2 linked regions of the Allochromatium vinosum DSM 180 genome follow. The protein of the gene in region 1 interacts with the protein of each later gene in a pairwise test. Links are inferred from orthologs where the notes say so. Each region holds a gene or a part of one and is shown on either strand. Other genes may lie near its edges.

Region 1 (7,090 bases):
AACAGCAGAATCAACCACGGGCCCTCCTCGCGCCAGCGGTCTGCCGTCAGCCGCGATGCCTCGATGCGCGTTTCGGGTCGGGGCGTAGCGGCGATCAGGGCCTGGGTATCGGCCTCACCCACGCCGGCTTCCAGATAACGCCCGTTGCCGGTGCGCGCCAGCTCGCGCAGCCGGTCACGTTCCAGACGGGCGATCTGGAGTGCGCCGTCGACGCCCTGCTCGAAGCCGCCGCCCGGACGCGGCACGGGCGCGCCGTCCAGCGTGCCGACCGCCAGCACCGAGAGTCGATGTCCGGCGTCGGCCAGACGGCGCGCCGACTCCAGTGATCCGGCCAGATTTCCAACCCCATCCGTGATCAGAATGACATGCCCGGCCCCACCGCCCGCGCGCTCCAGCATCCCGGCCGCCATCTCCAGCGCGCGTTCGGTGCGGCGCGCACCAGGCACGGGAATGAGATCCGTGGTGAGCATCGGCACCTGGGCGGCGATGGTGTTGGCATCGGCGCTCAGCGGCGAGACCAGAAAGGGGTCGGGGCCGAAGGCGATCAACCCGACCTGCCCCTCGCGCATGGCCTTGAGCAGATCCAGGGTCTCGAAGCGGGCGCGCGTCAGGCGCGAGGGCGAGACATCGGCGGCATTCAGGCTCGGTGAGAGATCCAGCAGGATCACCGAGCGCGCGTCCAGGCTGAAGACCGGCTGCGGCAACTGACGCCAGACCGGTCCGGCGAGCGCCACCACCAGGATCAGCCAGCCGACTCCGAGCAGGACGAGCGGCCAGCGGCCAGAACCTTCCGCGCCGCCAACTAGCAGATGCGGCAGCAGATGCGGATCGACGAGTGCCGACCAGGTGTCGGCGCCCGCCCGACGGCGCCAGAGCCGCCACAGCAGCCAGGCGAGCGGAATCAGAGCCAGAAACCAGAGTGGGCGCAGAAACAGCATGGCCATGTTCAGGGCGTTCGGTCGGTGAAGGCGCGTCCTGGACGGCGATCCAGCATTCCAGCATCGAGAACGATCAGCAGGATCGGCAGGATCAGCGCCAGCGCGGCGGGCCAGACGAAGAGTGCGCGTTGCGGACGATAGGTACGCTGCTCACGCTCGCTCGGCTCCAGCCGGTCCAGCTCGTCATAGACGGCTTCCAGTTGCTGGCGGCTGTCGGCGGTGAAGGCGCGCCCGCCGGTGATCTCGGCGATACGCTCGAGTGTAGCCGGGTCGAAGTCGCTGGCCTGGCGCAGCAGACGCATTCCAAACAGCGAGCGCACGCCCAGTTCGCCGCCGCCGATGCCGATGGTGTAGACACGCACACCGGCTTGGGCGGCCAGTTCGGCGGCTTCCAGTGGATCGAGCGCGCCGGCGGTGTTGTCGCCATCGGTCAGGAGGATCAGGACGCGCTGACCCTCGGGTTGTTCACGCAGACGCTTGACCGCCAGCCCGATGGCGTCGCCGATCGCCGTCTCACGTCCGGCCAGTCCGACGACCGAATCACGCAGCATGGCGGCGACCGTGGCACCATCGAAGGTCAGGGGCGTCTGGAGATAGGCGCGGGTGCCGAAGAGGATGAGCCCGAGCCGGTCGCCCGCGCGACGTTCGACGAAGGCCGAGGCGACCGTCCGCACCACGGCCAGACGCGAGACCGGGCGCCCATCGAGTTCGTAGTCTTCCTGCGCCATGCTCCCTGAGACATCGATCGCCAGCATCAGATCGCGTCCGGCCAGAGGCAGCGGGACCGGCGCGCCGACCCATTGCGGACGCGCCGCCGCGAGCACCAGCAATCCCCAGGCGAGCAGTCCGATCAGCACGCGCCAGCGGTACCACTCGGACGGCCGGGGCCGACGCCCGACCGACTCGGTCCCGAGACCGACGTGGATCGGAAAGCGCAGGGCCGCGCCAACATCGTCGCGCGCGGGCGGCAGCCAGCGCGTCAGCACGGGCAATGGCAGTGCCAGCAACACCCAGGGCCAGGCAAGCGTGATCATCGTTTGCCTCGTATTGAATTGGCGTTGAACTCGATCCACCGCTCGACCAGTTGCGCGAGCCGCTCGGGATCGAAATCGATCTGGTCGGCAGGGCGATAGGCCGAGTCGACCAGCACGCGCCCGATGCCGCCGCTGAACTCGCCGGTACCACAGGTCGCATCCAGAAAAGCCAACCAGTCGTCCCCGGTCAAACCCGCGATCTGGTCGCGCGGATACCGCGCCAGCGCCAGACGGCGCAATAAACGCGACAGCTCGGCCAGATAACGCCGCCGATCGCCATGGACCGCCAGCTCGCGCCCCAACCGTTCGAGTTCACGCCGCGCGGCCCGCTGGAGCGAGGTTCGGTGTCGCCGGCGCACCCCAAAACGCACGACCACAAGCAAGCCCGCCAGGACCAAGACCGCCACCAGCCACCAGCCAGGCGCCAGCGGCCACCAGGACACCGGGTCGGGTAGATGCCAGTCACGCAGATCGGCCAGCGGATCGGCCGTCATGACACCCGCCTCGCTGCCGGAATCGCACGCCGTGTCCCGAGCGCCAGCGCCAGGGCCGGACCGACCGGATCGACGGTCGACAGCCTGAGCCAATGCGCGCCATGCCGCCGCGCCAGTCGTTCCAGCAACGCCAGCCGCTGCTCGAACGCCGCCTGATAGCGCGTTCGCGCCCCAACGCCGGTCAGATCCAGGATTCCGCGCCGACCGCCCATCAGCACCGGATAGCGGCCGGCGGGCGGCGCATTGGCTTCGATCGGATCATGAACCAGCACCAGCAGCAACTCACTCCCCGAAGCCAGGCGCGCGATCCAGGCCCCATCCGGTTCGTCCAGATCAGCGAAGTCGCTGACGAGCGCGATCAGGCTCCCCGAACGCACCCGTGCGGCCAGATGCGACGCGGCCGCCGCCAGACTGGTCCAACCGCCCGTCTCCATCGCCGGTTCCGCAGGCGCGGCCAGACGTTCGAGCAGCGGCAGCAGACCCGCGCTGCGTGCGGCCGGCCGGCGCTCCAGATGACGCGCCTCGTCGAACACCAGTCCACCGACCCGGTCGCCGCGATCCACCGCCGCCCAGCCGAGCAGCGCCGCCACGCGCGCCGCGACCACCGACTTGAAGGCCACGCGCGTCCCGAACCGCATCGACGGCCCCTGATCGACCAGCAGCCACACAGGGCGCTCGCGCTCCTCGCGAAACAATTTCACATGCGGCGTCCCGGCACGCGCGGTGACGCGCCAGTCCATGTTGCGCGGATCATCACCCGGCAGATAGACGCGCGACTCGTCGAACTCCATGCCACGACCGCGAAAGCGCGACAGATGACCGCCGCTGCGCGTGGCCAGCACCCGCCCGCGTGGCGCCAGATCCAGCCGACGCGCCTGAGCACGGAGCGCGATGAGTTCGCGCAGATCGGCTCGCAGGCCGTTTGGCGTCCGGTCGTTCGCCTCCACCATGCGCCGGCCTCGCTCAGGGCGCCGGAACGCGCGCCAGCAGCGCCGTGACGAAATCGTCCGCACAGCGCCCCTCGGCCTCGGCTTCATAGGACAGCAGCACCCGATGACGCAGGACGTCGGGCGCGAGCGCCTGAACGTCCTCGGGCGAGACGAAGTCGCGCCCCGCCAGCCAGGCCCGGGCGCGGGCGCACCGATCCAGCGCGATGGTGGCGCGCGGACTGGCACCGAACCGCAGCCAGCCGTCGAGATCGCGCGCATAGGCGCCGGGGCGGCGCGTGGCCATCACCAGATGCACCAGATAGTCCTCGACTTCAGGGGCCATGTAGAGATTCAGGATCGCCCGCCGCGCCGCGAAGACCTCGGCCTGGGTCAGAACCAGCTTCGGCGCATCGTCCGGTTCGCGCCGCGCCTGCTCGCGGTTGAGCCGCAGGATGGCGCGCTCGGTCTCCAGATCCGGATAGTCGACGCGCACATGCAGCAGGAAGCGATCGAGCTGAGCCTCGGGCAACGGATAGGTGCCCTCCTGCTCGATCGGGTTCTGGGTCGCCATGACCAGAAAGAGTTCGGGCAGCGGATAGGTCTCGCGTCCGACCGTGACCTGACGCTCGCCCATGGCCTCCAGCAGCGCCGACTGCACCTTGGCCGGGGCGCGGTTGACTTCGTCAGCCAGCAGCAGATTGTGGAAGATGGGACCGCGATCGAAGCGGAAACTGCCGTCGTGCGGGCGATAGATCTCGGTGCCGGTCAGATCGGCCGGCAGCAGGTCGGGGGTGAACTGGATACGGTGGAAGTCGCCCTCCAGACCGGCGGCCAGGTGCTTGACGGCTGTGGTCTTGGCCAGCCCTGGAGCCCCCTCGACCAGCAGATGCCCGTCGGCCAGCAGCGCGATCAGCAGCCGCTCAATCAGGCCGTGCTGCCCGAGGATGGCGCGCCCGACCTGATCGCGCAGTGCCGCGAAACGCTGGGCTAGAGCTGCTGTGCTGTACGCTTGGGCGTCCGCGCCCTTGTTCAAGTCCAGGTTGGGGCTCTGTTCCAAGGCTCGCCTCCTCGCAAAGATCTCAGCCGATCGATGCCTATAGGTTTGCAGGTTTCGCCGGTCGATGCCGTTAAAATTTTTTCAGGTGCATTGTGGATGCCTACCCCGGCCCCTATACTGGCTCAGCCATTCCGGCTCCACAACTTGAGGAAGACACAATGATCAAATCCAACCGGATCACCGCTTGCGCTCTCGCCGCGCTCTTCGCCGGCGCCTCATTCTCCGCAAGCGCCTGGTGGGGTGGTCCCGGCTACGGCAACGGCCTCTGGGACAACATGGGTGACATGTTCGGCGATGGCTATGGCGACTTCAATATGAGCATGGGCGGCGGCGGTCGCGGTTACGGCCGTGGTTATGGTCGCGGCAATGGCTATGGTTACGGCGCGCCCTACGGCTATGGTGCGCCCTATGGTTATGGCGCCCCCTACGGCTACGGCGCTCCCTATGGTTACGGCGCACCTTACGGCGCCATGCCCTATGGCGCGATGCCGCCCCAGATGCCGGCCGCTCCTGCCCAGCCACAGGCCGCTCCGAGCCGTTGAGGCTCGATCCGCCCAGGGTGATCGGCCGCGCGCGCTGGCGGCCACACTGAAAACGCCTCGCTCTTCCGAGTCGAGGCGTTTTTGCGTTTGAGGCGTGCCGATAACGGCAAAGACCTCGCCGCTAGAGGCCGAGCATCTTCTCCAGATAGTGGATATTGGCGCCGCCGGCCAGGAAGGCCCCATCGCGCATGATCGAGCGCTGGAGCTTGATGTTGGAGTGGATGCCCTCGATGACCGTCTCACGCAGGGCATTGCACATGCGTGCCACCGCCGACTCGCGGTCCTCGCCGTGGGTGATGAGCTTGCCGATCATCGAGTCATAGTGACAGGGCACGGTATAGCCCGAGTAGATATGGGTCTCGATCCGCACTCCAGGCCCGCCCGGCGCGTGGAAGTCGGTGATCTTGCCCGGACTGGGCATGAAGGTCTCGGGATGCTCGGCGTTGATGCGGCACTCGATGGCATGTCCGCGCATCTGGATGTCCGACTGGCGGTAGCGCAGCGGCTCGCCGGCGGCGATCAAGATCTGCTCCTTGACGATGTCGACGCCCGTGACCATCTCCGTGACCGGATGCTCGACCTGGACGCGGGTGTTCATCTCGATGAAATAGAACTGCCCGTTCTCGTAGAGGAACTCGAACGTCCCCGCCCCGCGATAGCCGATCGAGCGACAGGCCGCCGCGCAGCGCTCGCCGATCTCGCGACGCTGTTCCTCGGTGATACCGGGCGCCGGCGCCTCCTCCACCACCTTCTGATGACGCCGCTGCATCGAGCAGTCGCGTTCGCCGAGATGGATGGCGTTGCCCATCTGGTCGGCCAGTACCTGGAACTCGATATGACGCGGGTTCTCCAGATACTTCTCCATGTAGACCATGTCGTTGTTGAAGGCTGCCGCCGCCTCGGCCCGGGTCAGCGCGATGGCGTTGAGCAGCGTCGCCTCCGAGTGCACGACACGCATCCCGCGCCCGCCGCCGCCGCCGGAGGACTTGATCATGATCGGATAGCCGATCTCGCGCGCCAGCTCCAGGGTGCGCTTCTTGTTGTCGTCGATCGGACCGTCGGACCCTGGGACGCAGGGCACGCCGGCCGCCTTCATCGCCGCGATGGCCGAGACCTTGTCGCCCATGAGACGAATGGTCTCGGGACGCGGGCCGATGAAGATGAAGCCCGACTTTTCGACCCGCTCGGCGAAGTCGGCGTTCTCGGACAGGAAGCCGTAGCCGGGATGGATGGCGACCGTATCCGTGACCTCGGCGGCGCTGATGATGGCCGGAACGTTCAGATAACTCTGCATCGCCGGCGCCGGACCGATGCAGACCGATTCGTCAGCCAGCAGCACATGCTTGAGATCGCGGTCGGCCTCGGAATGGACGGCGACCGTCTTGATGCCGAGCTCGCGGCAGGCGCGCAGGATGCGCAGCGCGATCTCGCCACGGTTGGCGATCAAAACCTTTTCGATCATTGCGGACATGATGGGGATGCCTTGGGTTGTGAGCGGCCAGGCGGGCCGATCCGGCGCGCGCGGCGCCGCCCGGCCCCTGGATGAGGAGGATCCCGATGGATCCCGCGACTCAGTCGATCAGGAACAGCGGCTGGTTGTACTCGACCGGCTGCCCGTTCTCGACCAGGATGCGCTTGACCGTTCCGGATTGCTCGCATTCGATCTGATTGAGGATCTTCATCGCCTCGATGATGCAGAGCGTGTCGCCGGCCTTGACCGACTGACCTTCCTCGACGAAGGACTTGGAGCCCGGCGAGGGCGCGCGATAGAAGGTGCCGACCATGGGCGAGCGCACCAGGGTGCCGGTGAGTTCGTCCTCGTCGTCATCGCCCGCCGACTGAGCGGGGGCCGGTGCGGCGGCCGGCTGGGGGGCGGCGCCCGCCATGGGCATCCCCTGGGGCATGTAGAACGGCATCGCCGCACCGCCGCTCACCTGGCGGCTGATGCGGACCGATTCCTCGCCCTCGTGGATCTCGATCTCGGCGACGTCGGATTGCTCCAACAACTCGATCAGCTTCTTGACCTTGCGAATGTCCATCGTTTCAGTGGTTCTCGTTCGTTGGGTTCTGGTCCAGTCGACCGAACGCGGCGCGCA
Region 2 (7,176 bases), 150 kb from region 1 along the record:
GCAGGGCGCCCTCGATCGTTGTGATACTCATCGCCTGATTCCTGAAAATCGCTACAAACCTTTACGAAGCGGACCGGCCACCCGTGTATTCGACCACTTCCAGATCGAAACCGGAAATGGCGTGCATCGCCTTGGGCGCGCTCATCACCCGCATCTTGCGTACCCCAAGATCGGCCAGGATCTGGGCGCCGATGCCATAGGTGCGCAGCTCGCCGCGATCCTGGCGCACGGGCACCGGATCGTCGCTGCCGTGGAACTGAAAATCCTTGAGACGGCTCAGCAGGTCGGCTGAATGGTCGCGGTTGCGCAGCACCACGATCACGCCCTCCCCTGCTTCGGCCACCTGACGCATGACGTCGCGCAACGGCCAACCGCAGGCGTTGTGCGTGGTGTCGAACAGATCGCACAGCGTATTCTGCAAGTGCACGCGCACCAGGGTCGGACGCTCGGGACTGATCTCGCCGAGCGTCAGGGCCAGATGGATCTCGCCGTCGATGGTGTCGCGATAGGCGATCAGATCGAAGGTGCCGTGCGCCGTCGGCAGTTCGCACTCACACTCGCGGATCACGGCTGTCTCGTTGCGCATCCGGTAGTGGATGAGATCGGCGATGGTGCCGATCTTGATGCCGTGCGTCTGGGCGAAGACCTCCAGATCGGGCCGGCGCGCCATGGTGCCGTCCTCGTTGAGGATCTCGACGATCGCCGCCGCCGGCGTCAGTCCGGCCAGCCGCACCAGATCACAGCCGGCCTCGGTGTGTCCGGCGCGTACCAGCACGCCGCCCGGCTGGGCCATGAGCGGAAAGATGTGGCCCGGCTGCACCAGGTCACGAGGACCGGCGTCGGGTGCAACGGCCGCACGGATGGTGGTGGCGCGGTCGGCCGCCGAGATGCCGGTGGTCACGCCACGCGCGGCCTCGATGGAGACGGTGAAAGCGGTCGAATGGACGGCCTGATTGTCGCTGACCATGAGCGGCAGGCGCAATTGCTCGCAGCGCTCCTTGGTCAGGGTCAGACAGATGAGGCCGCGCCCGTACTTCGCCATGAAGTTCACGGCCTCGGGCGTGACGTAATCGGCCGCCATGAGCAGGTCGCCCTCGTTCTCGCGGTCTTCGTCATCCATGATGATGACCATCTTGCCCGCACGCAGGTCGTCGATGATCTCCTCGGTCGTGTTCAGGCCTGTACTGCTCATAAGTCTTGGTTCATCGGTTGTTCGGTGTAGGCGAATCAGTGACCCGTCACTTGACGAATCCATGCTCGGCCAGGAATTGGAGCGTCAGACCGGAGGACTGGGGATTGGCCGCCTGCTCGCCGAGCAACAGACGCTCCAGATAACGGGCGATCAGGTCGACCTCCAAATTGACCCGGCTGCCGGGACGATAGTCGCCGATGATCGTCTCCTGGATGGTATGGGGCACGATGTTGAGCTCGAACACCGCGCCCTCGACCCGGTTGACGGTCAGACTGGTGCCGTCGACGCAGATCGACCCCTTGTGGGCGATGTAGCGTGCCAGCTCATCCGGTGCCTGGATTCGGAGCCGCCAGGAGCGCGCGTCCTCGTGACGTTCCAAGAGTGTGCCGACCCCATCGACGTGCCCGCTGACCAGATGTCCGCCGAGCGGCGTCGACAGGGTGAGTGCCTTTTCGAGATTGACCCGCGAGCCGGGCTTGAGCGCACCGAGCGTGGTCAGGGTCAGGGTCTCGCGCGAGACGTCGGCGGCAAAGCCGCACTCGGTCAGCGCCACGGCGGTCAGACAAACGCCATTGACCGCAATGCTGTCGCCCAGGACGACGCCGTCGAGCGACAATTTGCCGGTGTCGATGCTGAGTCGAACGTCACCGCCGCGCGGCTCCAGACGTTGAATCAGACCGACCGATTGGATGATGCCAGTAAACATGAAGACTCTCAGTGCTCGAACATGCCGTGCCCGGCGTTAGGATTCGGGTGCAGCGCCCGGGGTCGACTCGCCCAGCCTAAGGCATTTGTGAATATGCAGCTTGAGCGTCGGCGGCAGAAAGGGTTTGACGACATAGCTCGTGACTCCGGCCTGGATGGCGTCGCTGACCTGCTGTGCACTCTGCTCAGCTGTGACCATGAGCACCGGCAGATCCCGGAGCTTCGGATCGGCACGCACAGTCACCAGGACATCCAATCCGGTCATGCTGGGCATGTTCCAGTCGCAGATCAGCAGATCGACAGGGAAACGAGCCAGATAATCGAGTGCGTTCCGGCCACTGTTCGCCTCGGCGATCTGCTCGATGCCCATCGAGCGCACCACGGCAGCAATGAGCTTACGCATGGCAAGCATATCATCGACGATCAGCACACGAGTCGCGGCACGCTGGCGAAACTGACGCTGAAGCGGATTGGTCGCTTGCTCGGGAGACTTGGGCGGCTTGGCCACGATAAAAAAACGGGTTCGAGGCTATAGATCGGGACGGGCACGAATCCGCAGATCCCGGCCGATAGAGCGCACCTCCAGGATCTCCAGCCCGACACGGTCGAGCATGGTGTCGATACCGGGCAGATCGAACAAGCCCTTGGCCGCCTGCCCCATGAGACAGGGCGCCTGATAGAGCAGAATCTCGTCGACCAGCCCCGCGCGTACCGCCGCTCCCGACAGGGTCGATCCGGCCTCCAGCAGAACTTCGTTGACCTCGCGCCGTGCCAGCTCGGCCATCAGGGCCGCCAGATCCACGCGACCGGCCTGCTCGGGCAACCGGATCAACTCGGCGCCGGCGGCTTCGAGTGCGGCGGCGGCCGTATCACGCGGACCGATGCCGACGATCAGCGTGCGCCCCGGCAGGCCGAGCAAACGCGCCGTCGGCGGCGTGCGCCAATGGCTGTCGACCACGACGCGGCAAGGTTGACGCACCGGGTCGTCTGCCGCCATGCCGGACAGCTCAGCGGCCGTCAGACGCACGTTCAGGCTCGGATCGTCTCCCAGCACCGTCCCCAGCCCCGTGACGATGGCCGAACTGCCGGCGCGCCAGCGCTGCACATCGCGCCGCGCCGCCTCGGAGGTGATCCATTTGCTCTCGCCGGTAGCCAGCGCCGTGCGCCCATCCAGGCTCGCGGCCAGCTTGCAGCGGACATAGGGCCGTCCCTGCTCATAGCGCTTGACGAAGCCGGGATTGAGCGCACGCGCCTCGGACTCCAGGCAACCGACATCGACCGAGATTCCGGCCTGACGCAGTCGCTCGACGCCTCGACCGGCCACACGCGGATTGGGATCGACCATGGCACAGACGACACGCGCCACACCAGCGGCGATCAACGCCTCGGCACAGGGGGGCGTGCGTCCGTGATGCGAGCAGGGTTCCAGGGTCACATAGACCGTGGCGTCACGCGCGCGTTCACCCGCCTGCGCCAGCGCCAGCGGTTCGGCGTGCGGCTCACCGGCACGACGATGCCAACCCTCGCCGACCACCTGCCCATCGCGCACCAGCACGCAACCGACGCGCGGATTGGGGTCTGTGGTGTAGCGTCCGCGTTCAGCCAAGCCTATGGCGCGGGCCATGTGAAGCCGATCGTCTCCGTCACCGGCCGTGGCTGGACGCGACAGCGCCATCAGTCGCCGGACTCCAGGTCGTTGAGCAGATCGAGCTGCTGACGACTGGCCTCGGGTGAGGGCTGACGCTCCAGGCGCTCGATCTCCTCACGGAAGGCCGCCACGTCCTCGAAATGCCGATAGACCGAGGCGAAGCGTACATAGGCGACCGGATCGAGCTGGCGCAGCTCGTCCATGACCAGTTCGCCGATGCGCAGCGCGGGCACCTCGCTCTCGCCGCTCGACATCAACGAGCGCTGGATACGCGCAACAGCCAGATCCATCTGTTCGGTACTGACCGGGCGTTTTTCGAGTGCGCGCATCATGCCGGCGCGCAACTTTTGACCGTCGAAGGGCACCCGACTGCCATCGCGCTTGACGATGCGCGGCAGGTTCAGCTCGACGGTCTCATAGGTCGTGAAACGCTCGCCACACAGCTCGCACTTGCGCCGCCGACGCACCTGATCGCCCTCGCCCGCCAGACGCGAGTCGACGACCTTGGTGTCCTGTGCTCCGCAGAAGGGACAGCGCATGACTCAGCGTCCAGCCGCCAGCGTCCAGCCGCCGGCTGGAACGACAGCATACGAAGGCGGTGTCAACGAACCTGATGTCATACATGCATCCAGCGAAATCGCGGTAGCCGTGGGATCAATGACCGTAGACCGGGAAACGCCGGCAGAGATCCAGCACCTTGGTCTTGATGGCCTCGATGACAGCCGGCTCGCCGCGCGCGTCGATCAGATCGCACATCCAGCCGGCCAGCGCGCGCGCCTCTTCAGTGCCGAAGCCACGGGTGGTGATGGCCGGCGTACCGATGCGGATACCGCTGGTGACGAAGGGTGACTGCGGATCGTTGGGGACGGTGTTCTTGTTGACCGTGATGTTGGCCGCACCCAGCCAGGCGTCGACATCCTTGCCGGTCAGCCCCTGGTGGATGAAGCTGACCAGGAACAGATGGTCGTCGGTGCCGCCGGAGACGACATCGTAGCCGCGCGCGATGAAGACCTCGGCCATGGTGCGGGCGTTGGCGAGCACCTGCTCCTGATAGGTCTTGAAGCTCGGCTCAAGCGCCTCTTTGAAGGCCACCGCCTTGGCGGCGATCACATGCATCAGCGGGCCGCCCTGGGTGCCGGGGAAGACCAGCGAGTTGAGCTTCTTCTCGATCTCGGGGTTGGACTTGGCCAGGATCAGGCCGCCGCGCGGACCGCGTAGGGTCTTGTGGGTCGTAGTGGTGGTGACGTCGGCGATCCGGACCGGACTCGGATAGAGGCCGGCAGCGACCAGACCGGCCACGTGCGCCATATCGACCAGCAGATAGGCGCCCACGCTGTCGGCGATGTCGCGGAAACGCTGCCAGTCGACGACGCGCGAATAGGCCGAGAAGCCAGCGACGATCATGCGCGGCTTGTGCTCATGGGCCAGACGCTCGACTTCGGCGTAATCGATCTCGCCGGTCTCGGGGTTCAAGCCGTATTGCACGGCGTTGTAGATCTTGCCGGAGAAATTGGGCTTGGCGCCGTGAGTCAGATGTCCGCCGTGGGCCAGACTCATGCCGAGCACAGTGTCGCCCGGCTCGCACAGGGCCATGTAGACGGCGGCATTGGCCTGGGAGCCGGAGTGTGGCTGGACGTTGGCATAATCGGCGCCGAAGAGTTGCTTGGCGCGGTCGATGGCCAACTGCTCGGCGACATCGACGTGCTCACAGCCGCCGTAGTAACGCTTGCCCGGATAGCCTTCGGCATACTTGTTGGTCAGCACGCTGCCCTGTGCCTGCATGACACGCGGACTGGTATAGTTCTCGGAGGCGATGAGTTCGACATGCTCTTCCTGTCGACGCTCCTCGTCCTGGATGGTCGCCCAGAGTTCCGGGTCGTAATCGCTGATCTGTTGGGTCTTCTCGAACATGGTCTGTCGCCTCGGGCGCCGAAAAGCAGTGTAGTGTATCGAGTTTTGACGATGGCGTCGCGATTTGCTTGCAAACCAGCGACCGGTTACTTTCAAACGTCTAAGGAGCCTTGCATGGCAAGCACGATCGGATTTGCACGTACCCTGGCCGCGTCCGCGATGGGACTGACCATCCTGGCCGGCTGCTCGGGCATGCAACCCACACCCATGATGCCGACCTACCCGGCCCAGGTCGGCGGCCGAGGTGGCGTTTCGGTGGAGGCCGACAGTCTCTGTCGCCAACAGGCCTATCAAGCCGCCGAAAAGGCCAAGCAGGACAATGTCAACAAAGAAGTCGCCTTCACGGCCATCGGTACCATTGCGGGCGCCGTGATCGGCAATCAGATCCAGGTCCCGAGCCATCGCGGTCCAGGACCAAGAGGACCGGGCGGACCTGGTGGCCCCGGTGGTCCAGGTCGCCCCAGAACCCATGACATGGCCGGCGCCGGTGCGCTGACCGGTGCGGCCACGGGCGCGGCGCTCAGTCAGGGCACACTGCAAAACACTCAGCAAGTCTATGACATCTATTACAACAACTGCGTCGAGCGTTACCGCGCCTATCGCTAGCACGCACTCGCCGCCGGCCTAACGCGCACGGCCGGACTGCGCATGGCGCCAGCCCGTCCATCCGGGGCGCCATGCGTATCTGGCTTTGTCTCCGACAACGTGGCGATCATAAGTCGCCGAACCAACACCAGGAGACGATCCTCCGCCATGGATACCATCGAGTCCTATCAAACCCAACTCGCCGAAGCCGACAGCCAGTTCATCGAGGTCGGCGGCTTCAGGCTTCACTACAAGCGTCTGGGATCTGGGGAGAACCTGATCCTGCTGCTGCACGGCAGCTTTCTGAGCCTCAAATCCTGGTCCGGCGTCATGGCGCCACTGGCCGCGCACGCCACCGTCGTGGCGTTCGATCGCCCTGTATGCGGACTGACGTCGCGTCCATTGCCCAAACGCGGTGACTCGGGTCCGTCCCCCTACAGCGCCGTGGCGCAGAGTGAACTGGTCGCCGATCTGATCGCGGCGCTGGGCTTCGAACGCGCCATCCTGGTTGGCAGCTCGACCGGCGGTACCATCGCACTGCTGACCGCGCTGAACCACCCCGAGCGCGTCCGGGGCCTGATCCTCGTCGATGCCATGGTCTACAGCGGCTATGCCACCAGCGAAGTTCCGGCGCCAGTGCTGGCGATGATGCGCGGGACCAAGCCACTCTTCACCCGGCTCATGGGGTTCCTGATCGATCGGCTCTACGAGAAGGCGATCCGTAAGTTCTGGTATCGTCAGGAGCGTTTGAGCGACGCGACCCTCGCCGAGTTCAAGCGCGACTTCATGCGCGGTCCCTGGGACAAGGCCTTTCTCGAACTCTTTCTCGCTACCCGACGGCTGAATCTGGACGCCCGGCTCGGCGGATTGGACATCCCGACCCTGGTCGTGACCGGCGAGCACGATCGCGCCGTCAAGCCGGATGAGAGTGAACGTTTGGCCCAGGCCATCGCGGGCGCCGAACTGCGGGTCATCGCCGATGCCGGCCATCTGCCCCAGGAGGAACGCCCCGAAGCCTTCCGGGCGGCCATCGAGGATTTCCTGGCGCGCCTCATTCATTGATCGCTGAGGCGCGCGTGCGCCTCGATTTCCGCTATCATGCGCACGTGAACCTACGCGACCTCAAATACATCCT

The links. The genes of interacting proteins can lie anywhere in the genome.
Region 2: the proteins of accC (region 1) and ribD interact in binary tests that used the Escherichia coli proteins (3 or more experiments, as listed by UniProt). The link is inferred for Allochromatium vinosum DSM 180 from one-to-one orthologs.

What each region holds. Positions count from the first base shown.
Region 1 is NC_013851.1:2,178,126-2,185,215, forward strand. What follows is about bases 4,287-7,090. They hold accC (acetyl-CoA carboxylase biotin carboxylase subunit), read right to left. Parts: upstream 6,457-7,090; coding sequence 5,116-6,456; downstream 4,287-5,115. Other genes in these bases: ALVIN_RS09470 (AAA family ATPase), read right to left, coding at 4,287-4,452; sgpA (sulfur globule structural protein SgpA), read left to right, coding at 4,611-4,994; accB (acetyl-CoA carboxylase biotin carboxyl carrier protein), read right to left, coding at 6,566-7,033; aroQ (type II 3-dehydroquinate dehydratase), read right to left, coding at 7,038-7,090. In the rest of the region: ALVIN_RS09450 (vWA domain-containing protein), read right to left, coding at 1-944; ALVIN_RS09455 (VWA domain-containing protein), read right to left, coding at 947-1,972; ALVIN_RS09460 (DUF4381 domain-containing protein), read right to left, coding at 1,969-2,466; ALVIN_RS09465 (DUF58 domain-containing protein), read right to left, coding at 2,463-3,416; more of ALVIN_RS09470, read right to left, coding at 3,430-4,286. UniProt on the Escherichia coli protein: This protein is a component of the acetyl coenzyme A carboxylase complex; first, biotin carboxylase catalyzes the carboxylation of the carrier protein and then the transcarboxylase transfers the carboxyl group to form malonyl-CoA.
Region 2 is NC_013851.1:2,029,909-2,037,084, forward strand. Bases 1,475-4,364 are described here. They hold ribD (bifunctional diaminohydroxyphosphoribosylaminopyrimidine deaminase/5-amino-6-(5-phosphoribosylamino)uracil reductase RibD), read right to left. Parts: upstream 3,522-4,364; coding sequence 2,427-3,521; downstream 1,475-2,426. Other genes in these bases: ALVIN_RS08795 (riboflavin synthase), read right to left, coding at 1,475-1,898; ALVIN_RS08800 (response regulator), read right to left, coding at 1,935-2,327; nrdR (transcriptional regulator NrdR), read right to left, coding at 3,572-4,084; glyA (serine hydroxymethyltransferase), read right to left, coding at 4,200-4,364. In the rest of the region: ribH (6,7-dimethyl-8-ribityllumazine synthase), read right to left, coding at 1-31; ribBA (bifunctional 3,4-dihydroxy-2-butanone-4-phosphate synthase/GTP cyclohydrolase II), read right to left, coding at 62-1,192; more of ALVIN_RS08795, read right to left, coding at 1,239-1,474; more of glyA, read right to left, coding at 4,365-5,456; ALVIN_RS17065 (YMGG-like glycine zipper-containing protein), read left to right, coding at 5,571-6,062; ALVIN_RS08825 (alpha/beta fold hydrolase), read left to right, coding at 6,210-7,103; ALVIN_RS08830 (LysR substrate-binding domain-containing protein), read left to right, coding at 7,148-7,176. UniProt on the Escherichia coli protein: Converts 2,5-diamino-6-(ribosylamino)-4(3h)-pyrimidinone 5'-phosphate into 5-amino-6-(ribosylamino)-2,4(1h,3h)-pyrimidinedione 5'-phosphate.